Regions from separate parts of the Bacillus safensis genome, predicted to be linked through region 2. Evidence: a T-box and tRNA genes for the amino acid it is inferred to sense, from the RefSeq annotation. Region 2 holds a T-box; the other regions hold tRNA genes.

Region 1 (3,279 bases), 1.4 Mb from region 2:
TCACTTCTAAGCGCTCCACCAGTCCTTCCGGTCTGGCTTCACAGCCCTTAGAACGCTCTCCTACCACTGTTCGTAAGAACAGTCCGCAGCTTCGGTGATACGTTTAGCCCCGGTACATTTTCGGCGCAGAGTCACTCGACCAGTGAGCTATTACGCACTCTTTAAATGGTGGCTGCTTCTAAGCCAACATCCTGGTTGTCTAAGCAACTCCACATCCTTTTCCACTTAACGTATACTTTGGGACCTTAGCTGGCGGTCTGGGCTGTTTCCCTTTCGACTACGGATCTTATCACTCGCAGTCTGACTCCCAAGGATAAGTCATCGGCATTCGGAGTTTGACTGAATTCGGTAACCCGGTAGGGGCCCCTAGTCCAATCAGTGCTCTACCTCCGAGACTCTTACCTTGAGGCTAGCCCTAAAGCTATTTCGGAGAGAACCAGCTATCTCCAGGTTCGATTGGCATTTCACCCCTACCCACACCTCATCCCCGCACTTTTCAACGTGCGTGGGTTCGGGCCTCCATTCAGTGTTACCTGAACTTCACCCTGGACATGGGTAGATCACCTGGTTTCGGGTCTACGACCACGTACTCATGCGCCCTATTCAGACTCGCTTTCGCTGCGGCTCCGCATCTTCTGCTTAACCTTGCACGGGATCGTAACTCGCCGGTTCATTCTACAAAAGGCACGCCATCACCCGTTAACGGGCTCTGACTACTTGTAGGCACACGGTTTCAGGATCTATTTCACTCCCCTTCCGGGGTGCTTTTCACCTTTCCCTCACGGTACTGGTTCACTATCGGTCACTAGGGAGTATTTAGCCTTGGGAGATGGTCCTCCCGGATTCCGACGGAATTTCACGTGTTCCGCCGTACTCAGGATCCACTCTGGAGAGAACGACATTTCAGTTACAGGGCTGTTACCTTCTTTGGCGGGCCTTTCCAGACCTCTTCGCTTATATCATTCCTTTGTAACTCCGTATAGAGTGTCCTACAACCCCAAGAGGCAAGCCTCTTGGTTTGGGCTGTTCCCGTTTCGCTCGCCGCTACTCAGGGAATCGCATTTGCTTTCTCTTCCTCCGGGTACTTAGATGTTTCAGTTCCCCGGGTATGCCTTCTCATACTCTATGTATTCAAGTATGGATACTACTCCATTACGAGCAGTGGGTTTCCCCATTCGGAAATCTCCGGATCAAAGCTTGCTTACAGCTCCCCGAAGCATATCGGTGTTCGTCCCGTCCTTCATCGGCTCCTAGTGCCAAGGCATCCACCGTGCGCCCTTTCTAACTTAACCATTTCTTACTTTAGAAAGAATCACTATGTGTGATGAACTTTGCATTGCATTCAATGTGAATGTATTACTTATTGTTATCTAGTTTTCAAAGAACACGTTGGTGGAGCCTAGCGGGATCGAACCGCTGACCTCCTGCGTGCAAGGCAGGCGCTCTCCCAGCTGAGCTAAGGCCCCGATTTAATAGAAGATGGTGGGCCTGAGTGGACTCGAACCACCGACCTCACGCTTATCAGGCGTGCGCTCTAACCAGCTGAGCTACAGGCCCATCTTTCATATCGAAGATATGATGTTGTAGGATCTTTTGCAAGTTCCTTCAAAACTAAACAAGACGAAAACGTACGCTGCTCCATATATCCTTAGAAAGGAGGTGATCCAGCCGCACCTTCCGATACGGCTACCTTGTTACGACTTCACCCCAATCATCTGCCCCACCTTCGGCGGCTGGCTCCATAAAGGTTACCTCACCGACTTCGGGTGTTGCAAACTCTCGTGGTGTGACGGGCGGTGTGTACAAGGCCCGGGAACGTATTCACCGCGGCATGCTGATCCGCGATTACTAGCGATTCCAGCTTCACGCAGTCGAGTTGCAGACTGCGATCCGAACTGAGAACAGATTTATGGGATTGGCTAAACCTTGCGGTCTTGCAGCCCTTTGTTCTGTCCATTGTAGCACGTGTGTAGCCCAGGTCATAAGGGGCATGATGATTTGACGTCATCCCCACCTTCCTCCGGTTTGTCACCGGCAGTCACCTTAGAGTGCCCAACTGAATGCTGGCAACTAAGATCAAGGGTTGCGCTCGTTGCGGGACTTAACCCAACATCTCACGACACGAGCTGACGACAACCATGCACCACCTGTCACTCTGTCCCCGAAGGGAAAGCCCTATCTCTAGGGTTGTCAGAGGATGTCAAGACCTGGTAAGGTTCTTCGCGTTGCTTCGAATTAAACCACATGCTCCACCGCTTGTGCGGGCCCCCGTCAATTCCTTTGAGTTTCAGTCTTGCGACCGTACTCCCCAGGCGGAGTGCTTAATGCGTTAGCTGCAGCACTAAGGGGCGGAAACCCCCTAACACTTAGCACTCATCGTTTACGGCGTGGACTACCAGGGTATCTAATCCTGTTCGCTCCCCACGCTTTCGCTCCTCAGCGTCAGTTACAGACCAGAGAGTCGCCTTCGCCACTGGTGTTCCTCCACATCTCTACGCATTTCACCGCTACACGTGGAATTCCACTCTCCTCTTCTGCACTCAAGTTTCCCAGTTTCCAATGACCCTCCCCGGTTGAGCCGGGGGCTTTCACATCAGACTTAAGAAACCGCCTGCGAGCCCTTTACGCCCAATAATTCCGGACAACGCTTGCCACCTACGTATTACCGCGGCTGCTGGCACGTAGTTAGCCGTGGCTTTCTGGTTAGGTACCGTCAAGGTGCGAGCAGTTACTCTCGCACTTGTTCTTCCCTAACAACAGAGCTTTACGATCCGAAAACCTTCATCACTCACGCGGCGTTGCTCCGTCAGACTTTCGTCCATTGCGGAAGATTCCCTACTGCTGCCTCCCGTAGGAGTCTGGGCCGTGTCTCAGTCCCAGTGTGGCCGATCACCCTCTCAGGTCGGCTACGCATCGTCGCCTTGGTGAGCCATTACCCCACCAACTAGCTAATGCGCCGCGGGTCCATCTGTAAGTGACAGCCGAAACCGTCTTTCATCCTTGAACCATGCGGTTCAAGGAACTATCCGGTATTAGCTCCGGTTTCCCGGAGTTATCCCAGTCTTACAGGCAGGTTACCCACGTGTTACTCACCCGTCCGCCGCTAACATCCGGGAGCAAGCTCCCTTCTGTCCGCTCGACTTGCATGTATTAGGCACGCCGCCAGCGTTCGTCCTGAGCCAGGATCAAACTCTCCGAAAAAATACAAAACCGAAGTTTTGCTTTTCGCCAGTTTGACTGACTACCTATGAATTTTCATAGGATTTTTTATAAAAACTC
Region 2 (3,279 bases):
CCCATTTTGTTTCTTTAATATTGTCTAATAACGCTTCTCTAAAATCTTTAATGGATGCAAACCACTGAGCTGTCGCACGATAAATCGTTGGTTTTTTCGTTCTCCAGTCATGCGGGTAGGAGTGTGTGATAAAGTCGAGCTTTTTCAGCGCACCTTTTGCTTCAAGCTGTTCTGTGATGGCTTTATTGGCATCCTCGTAGAATAGTCCTTCAAAACCAGGCGCCTCATCTGTCATCACACCTTTTTCATCTACTGGACAGAGCACATCAAGACCGTATTTCATACCGACAATAAAGTCATCTTCCCCGTGGCCTGGTGCTGTGTGAACACAGCCAGTTCCCGCATCAGTTGTCACGTGGTCGCCAAGCATCACAAGAGAATCTCTACCATAAATCGGATGCTCTGCAACGACGTTATCTAATTCTTTTCCTTTTAATGTTTTCACGACTTCATACTCTTCAAAGCCAAGCGTTTTTGCCACTTGTTCAACGAGCTCAGATGCGACAACATATCGCTCAGCACCTACTTGAAGAACACTGTACTCTAAGTTTGGATGAACACAAATGCCAAGGTTTGCAGGAAGCGTCCAAGGTGTTGTTGTCCAGATAATGAATTGTTCGCCGTTTTCAAGAACGCCTTTGCCATCTTTTACTTTAAACGAAACGTAAATCGATGGTGAACGTTTGTCTTTATATTCAATTTCCGCTTCAGCGAGGGCTGATTCACTTGAAGGAGACCAGTTAACAGGCTTTAATCCTTTATAGATATAGCCTCTCTTCGCCATTTCACCAAAGACAAGAATTTGCTGCGCTTCGTATTCAGGCTTTAATGTGACATATGGATTGTCCCAGTCTGCTCTGACGCCTAATCGCTTAAACTGGCTGCGCTGACCTTCAATTTGCTTCCAAGCATACTCCTCGCATAGTTTGCGGAATTCTGCTGTAGACATTTCTTTGCGTTTTACTTTTTTATTTTTAGTGAGAGCTGTTTCAATTGGCAACCCGTGTGTATCCCAGCCCGGTACGTACGGTGCATGGTACCCGTTCATTGATTTAAAACGGACGATAAAATCTTTTAGGATTTTATTGAGTGCATGCCCCATATGAATGTCACCATTCGCATATGGAGGTCCATCATGCAAAATAAACGTCGGGCGTCCTTTAGTCCGCTCTAAAACCATTTGATAGATGTCTTTCTCTGCCCATTCCTCTTGGATTTCAGGCTCTTTGTTCGGCAAGTTCCCTCTCATCGGGAATTCTGTTTTCGGCATTAATAAGGTGTCTTTGTAGTTCATACCCATTCCTCCACATGCAAATTCTGATTAAAAAACAATAAAAAAAGCCCTCTCATCCCATAAGGGACGAGAAGGCTTGTCTCGCGGTACCACCCTTTTAGACAAGCGATATGAAAGAGCCGCTTATCCACTCAAAAATCGTAACGTGATCAGACGCCTTTTCTTACTGGTTTTTTCAGAAAAGGAACTAAAGGGGTGATCTCATTGCAGCGTCTCGTAATGTCAGGCTTCCACCATCCCTGATTCGCTTTATTACGCATGTGACAGCTGCGAGTGTCCCTTTCAAACGTTTATCTCTTGTTAATTTATGATGGTATTATATGCAACATGAGCACGTCATGTCAAGATGATGCGCTTATTCTTTTTCGTCAAAGACAGCGTCTACTTCATATTCCAGTAAATGATCCCAATCGTCATTTTTCAGAAGATCAAGCTGCGCTTCGATGAGCATTTGGAAGCGAGTTCTAAAGACCTTCGACTGTTTCTTCAGCTCTTCGATTTCCATTGCAATCTTTCTTGATTTTGACAGCGCTTCGTTGATAATACGGTCTGCATTTTTCTCTGCTTCACGAATAATCAATTTTGCTTCTTTATCAGAATGACGCTTTACGTCTTCCGCTGCTTCCTGCGCCACAAGAATCGATTTGTTTAATGTCTCTTCAATTGTTGCAAAATGACCTAGTCTTTCGTCAAGCTCGTTTACTTTGTCTTCAAGCTCGTTCTTTTTACGAAGTACGATCTCGTAGTCTTTACGTACTTGGCTTAAAAACTCGTTTACTTCGTCTTCGTCATAGCCGCGAAAGCTTTTTGTGAACGTTTTATTATGAATATCATTAGGTGTTAATGGCAACCTCGCCACCTCCAGATTCAAGTTCGTTATGTCAGAAGCTCAAATGTTACTTTGAATTTATCTTTTTTGGTCTTCCCATCAATCGTTTTGAGGCTAAAGCGGCCAAATCCCCGAACAGAGAGCTGATCGCCTTCACCGATTGTAAAGGAAGGGTCCTCAGTGACTTTCCAATTGACTTTGACAAGCCCATTTTTGACTAAAAGCTGTGCTTTTTGCCGAGACTGACGGCTGACAGCAGCGCATACAGCATCCAGCCGAAGTGAAGAAATGGTATCTTCTTTGATATCAGTCTTCGTGATCACTGGCTTTATTTCTGCCTGCGTGATTTCCTCTAATGAAACGGCTGCTCTGCCGACATGTGTCAGCTGCGCCCGCACAAAATCGGCGACATCACTTGTACAAATAAATTGCACATCTTCCTCTGAAAATAATAGATCTCCGAATTTTTGACGCTTCAAGCCTGTCCCAATCAATGAACCGAGAAGCTTCGGGTGTTCTATGGAAATAAACTTTTTCGCATAGTTCACCTGTAAATATGACAGCTCAACATCTTGAATAGAAGGTTCTAAATAATCAGGATAAATGAGAGCTCTTTTGCGCTCCGCTCCCTCATACCCGCCAAAAAACATGATCCCAAGTTCTTCGCCATGCTGGATGACGGACTCAGTAATAAATTGCTCACGCGGATCAAGAAAATCTGTTAATTTCATTCGATATTGGTCGAGTGCGATTTTTTTCCAGCCTAACACTTGGTCAACAAATGGCTGTTCGTCTTTTCTAAAATGCTGATAGATATCGCTCATTTTGTTCCCCTCTTATGTAAAAGAGCCTGGCAGTGCCAAGCCCGGCAGCCTGTTTACATGAAGCGCACAATCATATTGTAAAGACCAGTTAGTCCATATGATGATGCAAAACGAATCACAAGCAATGCCACAATCGGCGAGATGTCAATCATGCCGATTGGCGGAATAATTTTACGAAATGGTTCTAAATACGGTTCGCAAATATTTGTCAGAAAACGGCCAAACACAGTTTCTCTTGCAGATGGCACCCATGACATAAAGATGTAAATAATAATCGCGAATGAGTAAATCGTTAATACCGTTCCTAAAATATTAAAAATGAAATTTAGAAT
Region 3 (3,279 bases), 1.4 Mb from region 2:
GGCCCCTAGTCCAATCAGTGCTCTACCTCCGAGACTCTTACCTTGAGGCTAGCCCTAAAGCTATTTCGGAGAGAACCAGCTATCTCCAGGTTCGATTGGCATTTCACCCCTACCCACACCTCATCCCCGCACTTTTCAACGTGCGTGGGTTCGGGCCTCCATTCAGTGTTACCTGAACTTCACCCTGGACATGGGTAGATCACCTGGTTTCGGGTCTACGACCACGTACTCATGCGCCCTATTCAGACTCGCTTTCGCTGCGGCTCCGCATCTTCTGCTTAACCTTGCACGGGATCGTAACTCGCCGGTTCATTCTACAAAAGGCACGCCATCACCCGTTAACGGGCTCTGACTACTTGTAGGCACACGGTTTCAGGATCTATTTCACTCCCCTTCCGGGGTGCTTTTCACCTTTCCCTCACGGTACTGGTTCACTATCGGTCACTAGGGAGTATTTAGCCTTGGGAGATGGTCCTCCCGGATTCCGACGGAATTTCACGTGTTCCGCCGTACTCAGGATCCACTCTGGAGAGAACAACATTTCAGTTACAGGGCTGTTACCTTCTTTGGCGGGCCTTTCCAGACCTCTTCGCTTATATCGTTCCTTTGTAACTCCGTATAGAGTGTCCTACAACCCCAAGAGGCAAGCCTCTTGGTTTGGGCTGTTCCCGTTTCGCTCGCCGCTACTCAGGGAATCGCATTTGCTTTCTCTTCCTCCGGGTACTTAGATGTTTCAGTTCCCCGGGTATGCCTTCTCATACTCTATGTATTCAAGTATGGATACTACTCCATTACGAGCAGTGGGTTTCCCCATTCGGAAATCTCCGGATCAAAGCTTGCTTACAGCTCCCCGAAGCATATCGGTGTTCGTCCCGTCCTTCATCGGCTCCTAGTGCCAAGGCATCCACCGTGCGCCCTTTCTAACTTAACCATTTCTTACTTTAGAAAGAATCACTATGTGTGATGAACTTTGCATTGCATTCAATGTGAATGTATTACTTATTGTTATCTAGTTTTCAAAGAACACGTTGGTGGAGCCTAGCGGGATCGAACCGCTGACCTCCTGCGTGCAAGGCAGGCGCTCTCCCAGCTGAGCTAAGGCCCCGATTTAATAGAAGATGGTGGGCCTGAGTGGACTCGAACCACCGACCTCACGCTTATCAGGCGTGCGCTCTAACCAGCTGAGCTACAGGCCCATCTTTCATATCGAAGATATGATGTTGTAGGATCTTTTGCAAGTTCCTTCAAAACTAAACAAGACGAAAACGTACGCTGCTCCATATATCCTTAGAAAGGAGGTGATCCAGCCGCACCTTCCGATACGGCTACCTTGTTACGACTTCACCCCAATCATCTGCCCCACCTTCGGCGGCTGGCTCCATAAAGGTTACCTCACCGACTTCGGGTGTTGCAAACTCTCGTGGTGTGACGGGCGGTGTGTACAAGGCCCGGGAACGTATTCACCGCGGCATGCTGATCCGCGATTACTAGCGATTCCAGCTTCACGCAGTCGAGTTGCAGACTGCGATCCGAACTGAGAACAGATTTATGGGATTGGCTAAACCTTGCGGTCTTGCAGCCCTTTGTTCTGTCCATTGTAGCACGTGTGTAGCCCAGGTCATAAGGGGCATGATGATTTGACGTCATCCCCACCTTCCTCCGGTTTGTCACCGGCAGTCACCTTAGAGTGCCCAACTGAATGCTGGCAACTAAGATCAAGGGTTGCGCTCGTTGCGGGACTTAACCCAACATCTCACGACACGAGCTGACGACAACCATGCACCACCTGTCACTCTGTCCCCGAAGGGAAAGCCCTATCTCTAGGGTTGTCAGAGGATGTCAAGACCTGGTAAGGTTCTTCGCGTTGCTTCGAATTAAACCACATGCTCCACCGCTTGTGCGGGCCCCCGTCAATTCCTTTGAGTTTCAGTCTTGCGACCGTACTCCCCAGGCGGAGTGCTTAATGCGTTAGCTGCAGCACTAAGGGGCGGAAACCCCCTAACACTTAGCACTCATCGTTTACGGCGTGGACTACCAGGGTATCTAATCCTGTTCGCTCCCCACGCTTTCGCTCCTCAGCGTCAGTTACAGACCAGAGAGTCGCCTTCGCCACTGGTGTTCCTCCACATCTCTACGCATTTCACCGCTACACGTGGAATTCCACTCTCCTCTTCTGCACTCAAGTTTCCCAGTTTCCAATGACCCTCCCCGGTTGAGCCGGGGGCTTTCACATCAGACTTAAGAAACCGCCTGCGAGCCCTTTACGCCCAATAATTCCGGACAACGCTTGCCACCTACGTATTACCGCGGCTGCTGGCACGTAGTTAGCCGTGGCTTTCTGGTTAGGTACCGTCAAGGTGCGAGCAGTTACTCTCGCACTTGTTCTTCCCTAACAACAGAGCTTTACGATCCGAAAACCTTCATCACTCACGCGGCGTTGCTCCGTCAGACTTTCGTCCATTGCGGAAGATTCCCTACTGCTGCCTCCCGTAGGAGTCTGGGCCGTGTCTCAGTCCCAGTGTGGCCGATCACCCTCTCAGGTCGGCTACGCATCGTCGCCTTGGTGAGCCATTACCCCACCAACTAGCTAATGCGCCGCGGGTCCATCTGTAAGTGACAGCCGAAACCGTCTTTCATCCTTGAACCATGCGGTTCAAGGAACTATCCGGTATTAGCTCCGGTTTCCCGGAGTTATCCCAGTCTTACAGGCAGGTTACCCACGTGTTACTCACCCGTCCGCCGCTAACATCCGGGAGCAAGCTCCCTTCTGTCCGCTCGACTTGCATGTATTAGGCACGCCGCCAGCGTTCGTCCTGAGCCAGGATCAAACTCTCCGAAAAAGTACAAAACCGAAGTTTTGCTTTTCGCCAGTTTGACTGACTACCTATGAAGTATCATAGGATTTTTTTATAAAAACTCGAATTAACAGGTACGTTTTGTCTTGTTTAGTTTTCAAAGAACTTGTTTACCGCTTCAGAAGCGACTAGAACATCTTATCACATCCAAGTTGTTAGTGTCAACAACTTTTTTGTTATTATGTTTTTTCGTTTCTTCGTCATCAGCGACGTATATTAATTTACCACCCTATCCAATCAAAGTCAACAATATTTTTCATTAAATAATAAACTTTTCAATAACGATTAAAGCTGCTACGCCCGGAATACCCAATAAACCACTAATTCCACTCGTTACAGGGTTAATAGAGACATGTAATCCTAGACTCTCGCCAAATAGGTTGAGGCAAAATAAAAAAAGAGCGCCTGCTATAAACTTCACTCC

Evidence for each region. The T-box of region 2 lies ahead of ileS (isoleucine--tRNA ligase). A T-box ahead of a tRNA ligase gene usually reads a tRNA of that ligase, here a tRNA-Ile.
Region 1: it has a tRNA-Ile gene. The T-box ahead of ileS (isoleucine--tRNA ligase) is inferred to sense a tRNA for this amino acid. The anticodon was not compared.
Region 3: it has a tRNA-Ile gene. The T-box ahead of ileS (isoleucine--tRNA ligase) is inferred to sense a tRNA for this amino acid. The anticodon was not compared.

Annotation. Positions count from the first base shown of each region.
Region 1 covers NZ_CP154909.1:37-3,315, reverse strand. Annotated here, with positions in the region: rRNA gene AAYR28_RS00020 (23S ribosomal RNA) at 1-1,292, opposite strand, end outside; tRNA gene AAYR28_RS00015 (tRNA-Ala) at 1,391-1,466, opposite strand; tRNA gene AAYR28_RS00010 (tRNA-Ile) at 1,481-1,557, opposite strand; rRNA gene AAYR28_RS00005 (16S ribosomal RNA) at 1,653-3,201, opposite strand.
Region 2 covers NZ_CP154909.1:1,440,881-1,444,159, reverse strand. Annotated here, with positions in the region: gene ileS (isoleucine--tRNA ligase) at 1-1,294, opposite strand, end outside; T-box leader at 1,354-1,590, opposite strand; gene AAYR28_RS07365 (DivIVA domain-containing protein) at 1,650-2,144, opposite strand; gene AAYR28_RS07360 (RNA-binding protein) at 2,171-2,947, opposite strand; gene AAYR28_RS07355 (YggT family protein) at 3,001-3,279, opposite strand, start outside.
Region 3 covers NZ_CP154909.1:23,059-26,337, reverse strand. Annotated here, with positions in the region: rRNA gene AAYR28_RS00145 (23S ribosomal RNA) at 1-931, opposite strand, end outside; tRNA gene AAYR28_RS00140 (tRNA-Ala) at 1,030-1,105, opposite strand; tRNA gene AAYR28_RS00135 (tRNA-Ile) at 1,120-1,196, opposite strand; rRNA gene AAYR28_RS00130 (16S ribosomal RNA) at 1,292-2,840, opposite strand; gene AAYR28_RS00125 (pro-sigmaK processing inhibitor BofA family protein) at 3,115-3,279, opposite strand, start outside.